Regions from separate parts of the Nocardioides renjunii genome, predicted to be linked through region 2. Evidence: riboswitches for the same ligand, from Rfam matches in the RefSeq annotation. Region 2 holds a riboswitch; the other holds the start of a gene.
What was found. Region 2 has a riboswitch for cyclic di-AMP ahead of SHK17_RS15485 (C40 family peptidase). Riboswitches for the same ligand answer to the same signal wherever they lie in the genome.

Region 1: another riboswitch for cyclic di-AMP. It lies ahead of SHK17_RS13410 (C40 family peptidase); the one in region 2 lies ahead of SHK17_RS15485 (C40 family peptidase).

What each region holds. Positions count from the first base shown of each region.
Region 1 covers NZ_CP141058.1:2,809,705-2,815,153, reverse strand. The annotation lists gene SHK17_RS13430 (DEDD exonuclease domain-containing protein) at 1-1,247, opposite strand, end outside; gene SHK17_RS13425 (hypothetical protein) at 1,352-1,627, shown strand; gene SHK17_RS13420 (NYN domain-containing protein) at 1,638-2,879, shown strand; gene SHK17_RS13415 (hypothetical protein) at 2,970-3,176, shown strand; cyclic di-AMP (ydaO/yuaA leader) riboswitch at 3,318-3,439, shown strand; gene SHK17_RS13410 (C40 family peptidase) at 3,539-4,462, shown strand; gene SHK17_RS13405 (hypothetical protein) at 4,524-5,449, shown strand, end outside.
Region 2 covers NZ_CP141058.1:3,242,544-3,247,992, forward strand. The annotation lists gene SHK17_RS15475 (TetR/AcrR family transcriptional regulator) at 1-427, shown strand, start outside; gene SHK17_RS15480 (DUF3048 domain-containing protein) at 431-1,444, opposite strand; gene SHK17_RS15485 (C40 family peptidase) at 1,611-2,168, opposite strand; cyclic di-AMP (ydaO/yuaA leader) riboswitch at 2,170-2,364, opposite strand; gene SHK17_RS15490 (SDR family NAD(P)-dependent oxidoreductase) at 2,462-3,229, opposite strand; gene SHK17_RS15495 (phosphatase PAP2 family protein) at 3,354-4,403, shown strand; gene SHK17_RS15500 (hypothetical protein) at 4,423-4,770, opposite strand; gene SHK17_RS15505 (HIT family protein) at 4,763-5,188, opposite strand; gene SHK17_RS15510 (putative immunity protein) at 5,243-5,449, shown strand, end outside.

The sequences.
Region 1 (5,449 bases), 430 kb from region 2:
AGCGTGTCGCGCAGCTGGCGCACGACCGCGGCGTAGGTCGTCTCGTCGGTCGACCCGTCGCAGGGCGACAGGCAGCGCCCCATCTCGGCCAGCACGCAGGCCGAGCGCGACGGCGTCCGCGGCAGCCGGCCGCTGCACTGCCGCACGGGGAACGTCTCGTGCAGGGCGGCCAGGCACTTCTCGGCTGTCTTCTTGGACGAGAAGGGGCCGAGGTAGTCGGCGTCGTCGTCGAGCACCGTGCGGACCAGCGACAGGCGCGGCCACGTCTCGCGGGTGAGCTTGAGGAAGTGGACCTTCTCGGGGAACCGCGAGCGACGGTTGTAGCGCGGCTTGTGCTCGGCGATGAGCCGCAGCTCGCGGACCTCGGCCTCGAGCGGGGTGGCGCACTCGATCCCGGTGACCGAGGTGGCCAGCCCGACCATCTCGCCCATGCGGGTGCGGGTCTCCGACGCCGTGAAGTAGGTGCGGACGCGGGTGCGCAGGTCGCGGGACGTGCCGACGTAGAGCACGCGGGACCTGTCGTCGCGGAAGAGGTAGACACCCGGCGCGTGGGGGAGCCCCTCGGCGAGGTGGCGCTTGCGGCGCTGCGCCGGGCTGACCCGCGCCGAGAAGGTCTGCAGCTCCTCCAGCGTCTGCACCCCGAGCCCGCCCAGCCGCTCCATCAGGCCGTGGAGCACGTCGACGGTGGCGCGGGCGTCGGACAGCGCCCGGTGGTTGGGCGTGGTCGTGGAGCCGAACGCCTTGGCCAGCGAGGACAGCTTGCAGTTGGGCGCGTCGTCGCGGGTGATCACACGACGGGCGAGCTTGGCCGTGTCGAGCACCTCGAACCTCGGCCAGGGCCGCCCCTGCTCCCGGGCGAAGTGCTGGAGGAAGCCGACGTCGAAGGGCGCGTTGTGGGCCACGAGCACGCAGCCCGACGCGAAGTCGAGGAACGCGGGCAGCGCCGAGTCGATCGACGGCGCGTCGTGCACCATCGAGTTGGTGATGCCGGTGAGCACCGCGATGAACGCCGGGATCTCGGTGTGGGGGTTGACCAGGGTCTGGAACTCGCCGAGCACCTCGCCGCCGCGCACCTTGACGGCCCCGATCTCGGTGATCATCGAGCCGGCCTGGGCCGAGCCGCCGGTCGTCTCGAGGTCGACCACGCAGAAGGTCAGGTCGCGCAGCGGCCGCCCCAGCTCGTCGAAGCTGCGTTGCGCCTCCCAGCGGGACTGCTCCCGGGACGGGCGGTGGGCGGTGGTGCTCATGTCGGGCGACGCTAGACGTGGGATCCGACAATGGTGGGAGGGCACGCGCACTACGCTGACCGCGCCTGTCCGAACAGACGTCCCCGACCGAGGAGCACCCGCCCGTGAGCGACCAGACCGCCGACCTCCGCGTTCCCGGCGACGGCGAGCGGTGGCGCTGCGCCGGCTGCGGCAACCTCACGCGCTTCGACGTCACCCGCACCCGCCGCACCACCGAGTACTGGCACTTCGACCTCGCCGGCGAGCACCAGGTCGAGGAGGAGACCGTGCGGTCCGAGGCGGTCGAGTCCGTGGCCTGCCGCTGGTGCGGTCGTGCCGACGCGATCGAGGTCGTCGACCGCGCGTCGGCCGACACCACCGCCGACCCGGCCGCCGGGTGACGGGACGGCCGTGACCGGCCCGGTGCCCCTTCCCGAGCGCCTGCGCCTGCGGGTGGTGGCCCTCGTCTCCGCCGTGCTGCCCTCCGTCAGCCCGGTCCCGGCGCCGCTGCGCAAGGTCGCCTCCTTCGCTCCCGCCCGGCGCGCGCGCCTCGGCGGCGGCGCCATCTGGGACGCCCTGGCCGACGACGACTTCCGTCAGCACGCAGCGGTCCAGGTCGCGGCGGTCCCCGCCGCCCCCGACGACCCGCTCGACGCTGCCGCCCGGGCCTGGCTGGTGCGCGAGGACGGCTGGGAGGCGGTCGTCGCCGAGGTCGCCGACGGCCTCGGCGAGGAGGAGGCGCGCGACGACCAGGGCCGCGCCGAGCTCGGGCGTCTCGTCGCGCAGGTGGCAGCCCTCCAGGCCGAGGTCGGGACGCTGCGGTCGGAGCACCGCCAGGAGCTCGACCGCGTCCGGTCCGAGCACAAGGTGCTGCGCCAGCGCCTGGGCGAGACTCGGAGCGCCCTGCGGGCCGCGGAGGCGGAGCGCGACGCGGCCCTCGCTGCCCGTGACGAGGCCGTCGCCGCGGCGGCGGTCGCCACCCGCACCGCCGAGGCGGACGTACGACGCCTGCGGGCGCAGCTCGAGGAGGCCGAGGCCGGGCTCGCCGCCAGCCGCCGCGGCACCCGCTCGGAGCGCGACGCGGCGACCATCCGCACCCGGCTGCTGCTCGACGCCGTGGTCGAGTCCGCCACCGGGCTGCGCCGCGAGCTCGGGCTGCCTGCCGTCAGCGGGACGCCCGGCGACGCCGTGGAGGGGGAGCTGGCCGGCGTCGAGGCGGCGCCGGCGTCCAGCGCGCCCGCGACCCCCGCCCTGCTCGAGCAGGTGCTCGGGATGCCGCGCGCCCGCCTCGTCATCGACGGCTACAACGTCACCAAGGAGGCCTGGCCCCACGCCAGCCTCGAGGCGCAGCGCAGCCGGCTGGTCGCCGCGCTGGGGCCCGTCGTCGCCCGGTCCGGGGCGGAGACCACGGTCGTCTTCGACGCCGCGGAGTCGTCGACGAGGACCGTCATGCCGGCGCCCCGGGGGGTCCGCGTGGTCTTCAGCCCGGAGGGCGTCATCGCCGACGACGTCATCCGCCAGCTGGTCGCGGCCGAGCCGCGCGGCCGCGTCGTGGTCGTGGTCACCGGCGACCGGGAGCTGTCCCGCGACGTCGTGCGGGCCGGGGCGCGGGCCGTGCCCGCCTCGTCGCTGCTCGGGATCGTCGCGGGCTGACCGGCTGACGGGCTGACCGGCTCGAGGCGTCCGCCGCCCGCGGGACGGTCCGCAGGGCCGTTGTCGGTGGGCCCTGCGACGGTTCAGCACATGACGACACGGATCGACTGCGACACCTGCGTGGTGCGCGGGCTGCACTGCCACGACTGCGTGGTGACGGTGCTCCTCGGGCCACCGCCGGAGCTGACCATCGACGACGACGAGATGGCCGCGCTGGACGCGCTGGCCACCGGGGGACTGGTGCCACCGCTGCGGCTGGTGGAGCCGGTCGCGGGGCCGGTGATCGAGTCCGCCTGAGACACGTCGTGAGAAGTTTCCCCGAAGATTGGCGGGGCCGACGGCTCCGGTCTAGGGTGTGGGCTGACGTCCGTGGCAGTGGGTCACCAGGCCCGCGCGGGCGTCGCGCCGAGTCGAAGGCCACACCCCCGCACCACGGTGGCCGACGAGCCGGGGAACCACACTTCCCCCTGGGGTGAATCCCCTGTGAGGCGCACCGCGCGAGCGGTGCGTGGAGCAGGGGTAGGACAGTCGTGCCGAACCCGTCAGCTCACCCGGTAGGCGTACGACATCCCCGAGGAGTTCCCCCGCTCGTGGCTCACACCCGCAAGCGAGTCGTCGCGTCCGCTCTTGGACTGTCCGCGATCGCTGCCATCGCCCTCGTGCCCGCGACCCCCGCGCAGGCCGACCCCGACATCAAGGACGTGAAGGCCCGCGTCGACCGCCTCTACCACGAGGCCGAGGCCGCCCAGGAGCGGCTGCACGACGCCCGCCTGGAGCTGACCGACCTGCGTGGCGACCTCGCCGACCTGCGCGCCGACCAGGAGCGCCAGGACGACCGCCTCGACGTCGTCCGTGACCAGGTCTCCGACGCCGTCGTGCGCCAGATCGAGGGCGAGGGCATCTCGACCGTCGGCCAGATCGTGGTCTCCGAGGACCCCGGCTCCTTCCTCGACAGCCTCTCCACGATGTCGTCGTTCAACGACCTCCAGGCCTCGCTGCTCGCCGACTACGACACCGAGCTCCAGGCCCTCGAGATCCGCCGCGAGGCGACCGACGCCCGGGCCCGTGAGATCGCCGAGCTCACCCAGCAGCTGGGCGCCGAGAAGGCGACCGTCGACGACAAGCTCGGCGAGGCCAAGGAGGTCCTCGCGGACCTCGAGGCCGAGGAGCGCGAGCGCCTGCTCGCCTCGCGCAGCGGCACGACTACCCGCATGCCGAGCTCCGTGCCCGCCTCCGGCCGCGCCGCCGCGGCCGTCCAGTACGCGATGGCCCAGGTCGGCGACGCCTACGTCTACGGCGCCATGGGCGAGAGCGCCTTCGACTGCAGCGGCCTCACCATGCGTGCCTGGGCCCAGGCCGGCGTGTCGCTCCCGCACTCCTCGAGCGCCCAGTTCGGCTCCGGACCGCGCGTCGCCGTGAGCGACCTGCAGCCCGGCGACCTGGTGTTCTACTACAGCCCCATCAGCCACGTCGGCATGTACATCGGCAACGGCATGATCGTCCACGCCGCCAACCCCGGCACCGGCGTCGCCGTCTCGGGTCTCCACTCGATGCCGTTCGTCGGCGCGGTCCGCCCTGGCTGACCAGCAGACCACGAAGGCCGGCCGTCCACTCCTGTGGGCGGCCGGCCTTTCGCTGTGCCTGGTGGTCGTCACGACGATCGGCGTGCTGGTGCCGGCGCGCGACGGGCGCCACGACGTCGACCCGGCCGCCGTGGGGCGCGTCGGCGGCGAGGCGTGGCGGGCCAGCCCGGCCGAGGCCGCAGACGCCCTGGCGAGGTTCGTCGACGGGGTGGTCGCGCGCGACGTCGGGACGCTCGTCGACCTCGCCCCTCCTCAGGACCGCGCGGCGGAGGCACTGCTGGCCGGGATCGCGGCCAACGCGCGTTCGCTCGACCTGCGGGCGGTGGGCGCGCGCCACGTCGACCAGGTGGGCACGGTCGGTGCGGACGGCGCCTGGACGGGGACGGTCGAGCTGACCTGGCGGGTCGGCGCGCTGGACCCGTCGCCGTCCCGGGCTGAGGTGGCCGTCCGGTTCGTGCCTGCCGGCGACGGCCTGGCGATCGGCGGCTTCGGTCCGCACGGTGCCGCTGCCGACGGCCGGCTCCCGCTGTGGCTGCGTGACGAGCTCGCGGTGGCCCGTGCGCGGGACGTGCTGGTCATGCTGGACGGCGACCGGCCGCAGGCGCGCGCGGAGGCCCGCGCGGTGGCCCGCCGGGTGGTGCGCGGGATCGGGGTCGTCGAACGGGTGCTGCCCGGCCGCACCGGGCCCGTGGTCGTCGAGGTGCCGAGCAGCGCCGCCGACCTCGAGGAGGCGCTCGGCGCCCGGCCCGGGACGTACGCAGGGACAGCCGCGGTCACCGCCGCGCCCGGCACCTCAATGGACGACGACGCTCCTGTCCACGTCTTCCTGAACCCGGAGATCACCTCGATGCTGGGTCGTGCCGGCGCGCAGGCGGTGATGAGCCACGAGCTGGTGCACCTCGTCACCGACGCGGCGCGCACGCCCGTGGAGCCGTGGCTGCTCGAGGGCTTCGCTGACCACGTCGCGCTTCGCGCAGTGCTGCCGGA
Region 2 (5,449 bases):
GGCCACCCTGGGGATCGCCGCGGCTGCCGACGGGCACGACGACCCGTGGGAGCAGGCGCACGCCGGCCTGCGCGCGTTCCTGCAGGCCGTCCAAGAGCCGGGCTACCGCCAGATCGTCGTCTCGGACGGACCCTCGGTGCTCGGGCCCGAGCGGTACCGCGAGCAGGAGTCACGCTCGACGTACGCCGTCGTGCACCAGGTGGTCCGCTCGCTGCTGGCCGCCACGGACGGGGGTCGCGACGCGGCGATGGTCGACACCTTCGCCCGGATCTTCTTCGGTGCGATGTCGGCCGTCGGGGGGTCCGTCGCCGTGAGCGAGGACCCCACGGCGGCCGCCGTGCGGGCCGAGACGGCCGTCGGCATGGTGCTCGCCGGGCTCCGGCAGGTGGTCGAGCACGGTGACCCCGTGCTCGACCCGACGCCGTAGGACCTACTTGGCGAAGGTGACGTCGCCGTTGACGGCCGGCACCAGCTCGACCCACACCCGGCCCGCGGGCACGGTCAGCTCGCCGGACTTGGTCGACAGCTCGATGTCGCCGTGCAGGCCGTCCTTGCTCCACGTGCCGCGCACGACGCGACCGCCGTGGAAGAGCAGCGCGGCACCCTTGCCCTCGAACTTCGTCTCGGGGACCGGGTAGCCGGCCGGGTCGGTGTAGCCCGCGTCGCCCACCTTGACCCGCAGCACGAGCACGGAGTCGGCGGGGAACTGGTCACCGGCCGCGGCGTACGAGTCGGTGTTGACGTAGCCTCCGTCCTGGAACTGCCACGACGTCGAGTGCGCCCCGAAGTCGGCGGTGAGGGTGCGCGCCTTGACGCCCTGCGGCAGGTCGGCCTCGGTGCCCCACGGCAGGTAGGGGGGCGGCTCCTCCTCGGCGTCGAGCCGCTTGGAGATCTCGCCGAGCCGGGCGAACAGGTTGTAGGGCGCCGAGCGGGTGTTCTCGCGGTAGACGCCCGCGTCGCCCTCGGTGATCCACGGGATCCCGGCGCCGTTGATCCGGTTGATCGTCACGGGGGCGGCACCGCTGGTGACCACGGTGGCGCCCTGCGGGACGATGCCGATGTCGCTGGCCCGCATGGACCGCACGGGACCGATGCTGGCCGGGACCTGGGAGTAGTAGAACGCCGCCAGGCGGGTGTAGCCGCCCTCCACGAGCTCCTCGACGACGAGGTCCGCCGCGCCCAGGCCGACCTGCGGGGCGCTCGACGAGGTGTTGTCCACCTTGGTGACGATGACCGGGTGCTCGGGGGCCTTGCCGGTGCGCTCGAGGCCGGTGAGCGGCCAGTAGGTCGGCTCGGGCGGCTCGGTGGTCTCGGAGGCGGTCGGCTCGGCCGGGGCGGAGCTGCTGCCGCTCGGGGTGTCTTCGTCGTCCCCTCCGCCGCAGCCGGCGAGGAGGAGCGAGGCCGCGACGAACGCGGCGACGGCGGTGGGAAGACGGTGACGCACGGGGGCTCCGATCGAACGGGGGTGTCGAGCCGCTGGCTCTTCTGGGAAGTGTGGGGGCGCGCCTTCCCCGATCGGAGAAGGCGCGCCACAGGGTAGATCAGCAGGCTTTGCTTTTCAGGCGGAGCCGATCACTGTGACCGACGGCGCTCGCGCGCCGGTCGTCACGTCACCGGCGGAGGGTCCCGCCGAACCACTGCGAGGTCCACGGCACGGCCACGCGGACCCGCTGGCCAGAGCCCGGTGAGTGCACCATCAGCGCGTGCCCGCGGGTCCAGCGCAGGAAGATCGCCGCGTGGTAGACCCCGCCACTGCCCGTGAAGAACATCAGGTCGCCGGCACGCATGTCCTTCTTCGCCACCCGGCGCGTGAAGCCGGCCTGGGCCGACGACGTGCGCGGCACCGGGAACCCGGCGCGGCGGAAGCTGTAGTAGACGAGGCCGGAGCAGTCGAAGCGGTCGGGACCCGCGGCTCCGTACGCGTACGGGTTGCCGCGCTGCCGCAGTGCGGTGTTGCGCGCGGCGAGCACCCGCCCGGCCACGCGAGCCGCCGGGGACCGCTGGGCGGTCCTGGTCGCGGTGGTGGCGGTCTGCTGGGTGGTGCGGTCGGCGGTGCCGGCCCCACCGTCGGAGGCGGCGGCCGGGCTGGTCGTCAGCGTCGATGCGGTGAGGCCCAGTCCGGCGAGGGCGAGCGCGCAGGCTCGCGCCGTGCGAGAGGTCGCAGGCATGGTCGTTCCTTTCCCACGCCTGTGAGGTGAGCTGTCGGGTTGGGGCTGGAAAGTGCCCCGCCACCGTGTGGTGGCTTCACCCCGAGCCGACGCGTGCAGCGCACGTACCGGCAGTGGAACCTGTGGGTCCCCCACTCCCGCCCTCAATGATCTCGGGGGTCCGTCCCGGTCGGGCGGGACTCGGCGTTGTCCGGGACGGGCGGTCTTCCGACCGCCGTCCAACGTGACAGAGGCCGGGGGCGCACGCAAAACGCTCCCCGGCCTCCACGCGTGGCACGTGGCCAGCGTCACGCTCAGCCGAGCTTGCGACCACCGTCGACGTAGAGGGTCTGGCCGGTGATGAAGGCCGCCTCGTCGCTGCAGAGGAACGCGGCAGCGGCGGCGATGTCCTCGGGCTGGCCGACGCGCCGCACGGGCGTGGCCTCGGCGTTGAGCCGCTGCAGCTCCTCGGGCTCCATCTTGAGGCGGCGCGCGGTGGCGTCGGTCATCTCGGTGACGATGAAGCCGGGGGCGATCGCGTTGGCGGTGATGCCGTAGGGGCCGAGCTCGATCCCCAGCGTGCGGGTGAGGCCCTGGATGCCCATCTTGGCGGCGCTGTAGTTGGCCTGGCCGCGGTTGCCCAGCGCGGAGACGCTGGAGAGGTTGAGGATCTTGCCGTACCTCTGCTCCACGAAGCGGGCCTGCGCGGACTTGGTCATGTTGAACACGCCCTTGAGGTGGACGTTCATCACCAGGTCCCAGTCCTCCTCTGTCATCTTGAACAGCAGGTTGTCGCGGGTGACGCCGGCGTTGTTGACGAGGACGTGGATGCCACCGAGCTCGTCCACGACGCGCTGCACCGCTGCCTCTGCGGCGGCGGAGTCCACGACGTCGCAGCCGATGCCGACGGCCCCGGCGCCGCCCACCGTCTCCAGGCGCGTGGCGGCGTCCTGGGCCGCCGCCTCGTCGAGGTCGAGGACGGCGATCGAGGCGCCCTCGGAGGCGAACCGCTGGGCGATCCCGAAGCCGATGCCTCGTGCTGCTCCGGTGATGACGGCGACCCGCCCGTCGTAACGACCCATCTCGTTGACTCCTCGATCTCGGTGGCTGCTTGTCGTCGGAGCGTAGTGGGCGCGCATCGCCAGAAGTCGTGAAGGTTCGGTGCAGGCGTCGCGCCGGCCGGTCCTTCCTCGCTACGGTGAGCGGATGGGACGGGGGGACTTCCGCGGCGCCGTCGCCGTGGCGGCGGCGATGGCCGTCGCCACCGTGCTCGTCGCCGCGGCCTATGACTTGCCGGTGCGCGACCCGGACGGGGTGTCGATCCCGACCTGGGTGCGGCTGCCGGCGATCGTGCTGCTCGCGGTCGCGCTGGACGTCGTGCCGCGCTGGGTGGCCGCCACCCGACGTGACCGGGACGGAGCCTGGCAGGCGCTGCGCGGGGTGGTCCGCGAGCGCTGGAACCGCGACCAGGTCCGGTTCACCGTCATCGGCCTCGCCGCCTGGTACGTCTCCTACGTCGCGTTCCGCAACCTCAAGGGCTACCTCCCCTTCGTCACCGAGCGGCTCTGGGACACCGAGCTCGCCAGCGCCGACCGGCTGCTGTGGCTGGGCCACGACCCGGCCGACGTGCTGCACCAGGTGCTCGGCACCGGCTGGGCGGCGTGGCTGATGTCGGGGGTCTACGTGCTGTGGATCGGCCTGGTGCCGGCGATGCTGGCGATCGCGCTCGTGTGGACCCGGCGCTCGCGCACCGGCGAGCTCTACGTCACCGCGGTCTCGTTCAACTGGCTGATCGGCGTGGCGGTCTACTACCTCGTCCCGTCGCTCGGGCCGATCTACTCCGCGCCGCGCGACTTCGCGGGGCTGCCCGACACGTTCAACACCGGGGTCCAGGACCTGCTCCTCGACGACCGCGTCGCCGTCCTGGCCGGCGCCTGGGACACCCGAGCCGTCCAGACCATCGCCGCGTTCGCGTCGCTGCACGTCGCCATCACGGTGACCACGTGCCTGGTCGCCGAGCTGATCCGGCTCCCCCGCTGGATCCGCGTCACCGCGTGGACCTTCGCGGTGCTGACGTCGCTGTCGACGGTCTACCTCGGCTGGCACTTCTTCGTCGACGTGGTCGCCGGCGCGGCCGTCGGGGTCGTGGCGGTCGTCCTCGGCGCCCGCGTGACCGGTCACCCGCTGCGGCGGCGTGACCAGCCGTGGTCACGGCCGGCGCTGGTGCGCGAGGACGCGCAGCAGGCGGCGGACTAGCGGTCCCCGCCCGTCTCCGTCACGACGGGTCCGACTCCGCGACCGGGTGGGTGAACGAGACCGGCTTCCCGGTGGCCCGCGCGTGGGCGATCTCGCGGGTGGTGGACTCGCCGACGTAGCCGCCGGGGTTGACGACAAGGACGCGGTCGGCCAGGTCGATCTTGCGCAGGTGCAGGACGCCGAGCGCTGCCTTCTGCGCGTCCGTCGGCACACCTGCTGCGTCGTGCTCGGAGCGCGCGAAGACCCCGGGCGCGACGACGATGGCACCCGCGAGGGTCAGGTCGCGGTTCGCGGCGGCCATCTCGTCCGCGAACCGGGCGGAGCCGCAGAGGCAGACGATCTCGGGGCGGTCGGGCACGTCAGGCACCGGTCTGGTCGGCGAGCGCGTCGCGCAGCCGCTCGGCGTACGACGCCGCCTCGCCGTCGGCGTACTTCGTGCGCGGCCAGAAGAAGCCGCGCAGCCCGTCGCCCTTGGTGCGCGGGACGACGTGGAGGTGCAGGTGGGGCACCGACTGGCTCACCGTGTTGTTGATCGCGACGAAGGAGCCCTGCGCGCCGAGCCCGTCCTTCACGGCGCTCGCGAGCCGCTGCGCCGCCGCCAGGAACGCGTCGCGCAGCCCGGCCGGCAGGTCGGGCAGCGTCTCGACGTGCTCGCGGGGCACGAGGAGCACGTGCCCCCTGAAGACCGGGCGCGTGTCGAGGAAGGCCACGAGGTCGTCCGTCTCGAGCACGGTGTGGCCGGGCAGCTCGCCGGCGATGATCTGGCAGAAGACACACGCGGTCACGGACCGGATGCTGCCACAGCGGCTCCGGCGCCCGCGGCGCAGTAGCGTCGCCGCATGATCCTGCCGGAGGTCCGCGACCCGCGGATGGTGACCGTCCGGCGCGGCGGCACGCTCACCGACGAGGACCACCGGCTGCTCGCGCGCTGGGCCGCCGACTGCGCCGAGCACGTCCTGCCGCTGTTCGAGGCGGTGCGTCCGCAGGACGTCCGGCCCCGTGAGGCGATCGAGGCCGTTCGCGCCTGGTCCCGCGGGGAGCGCCGG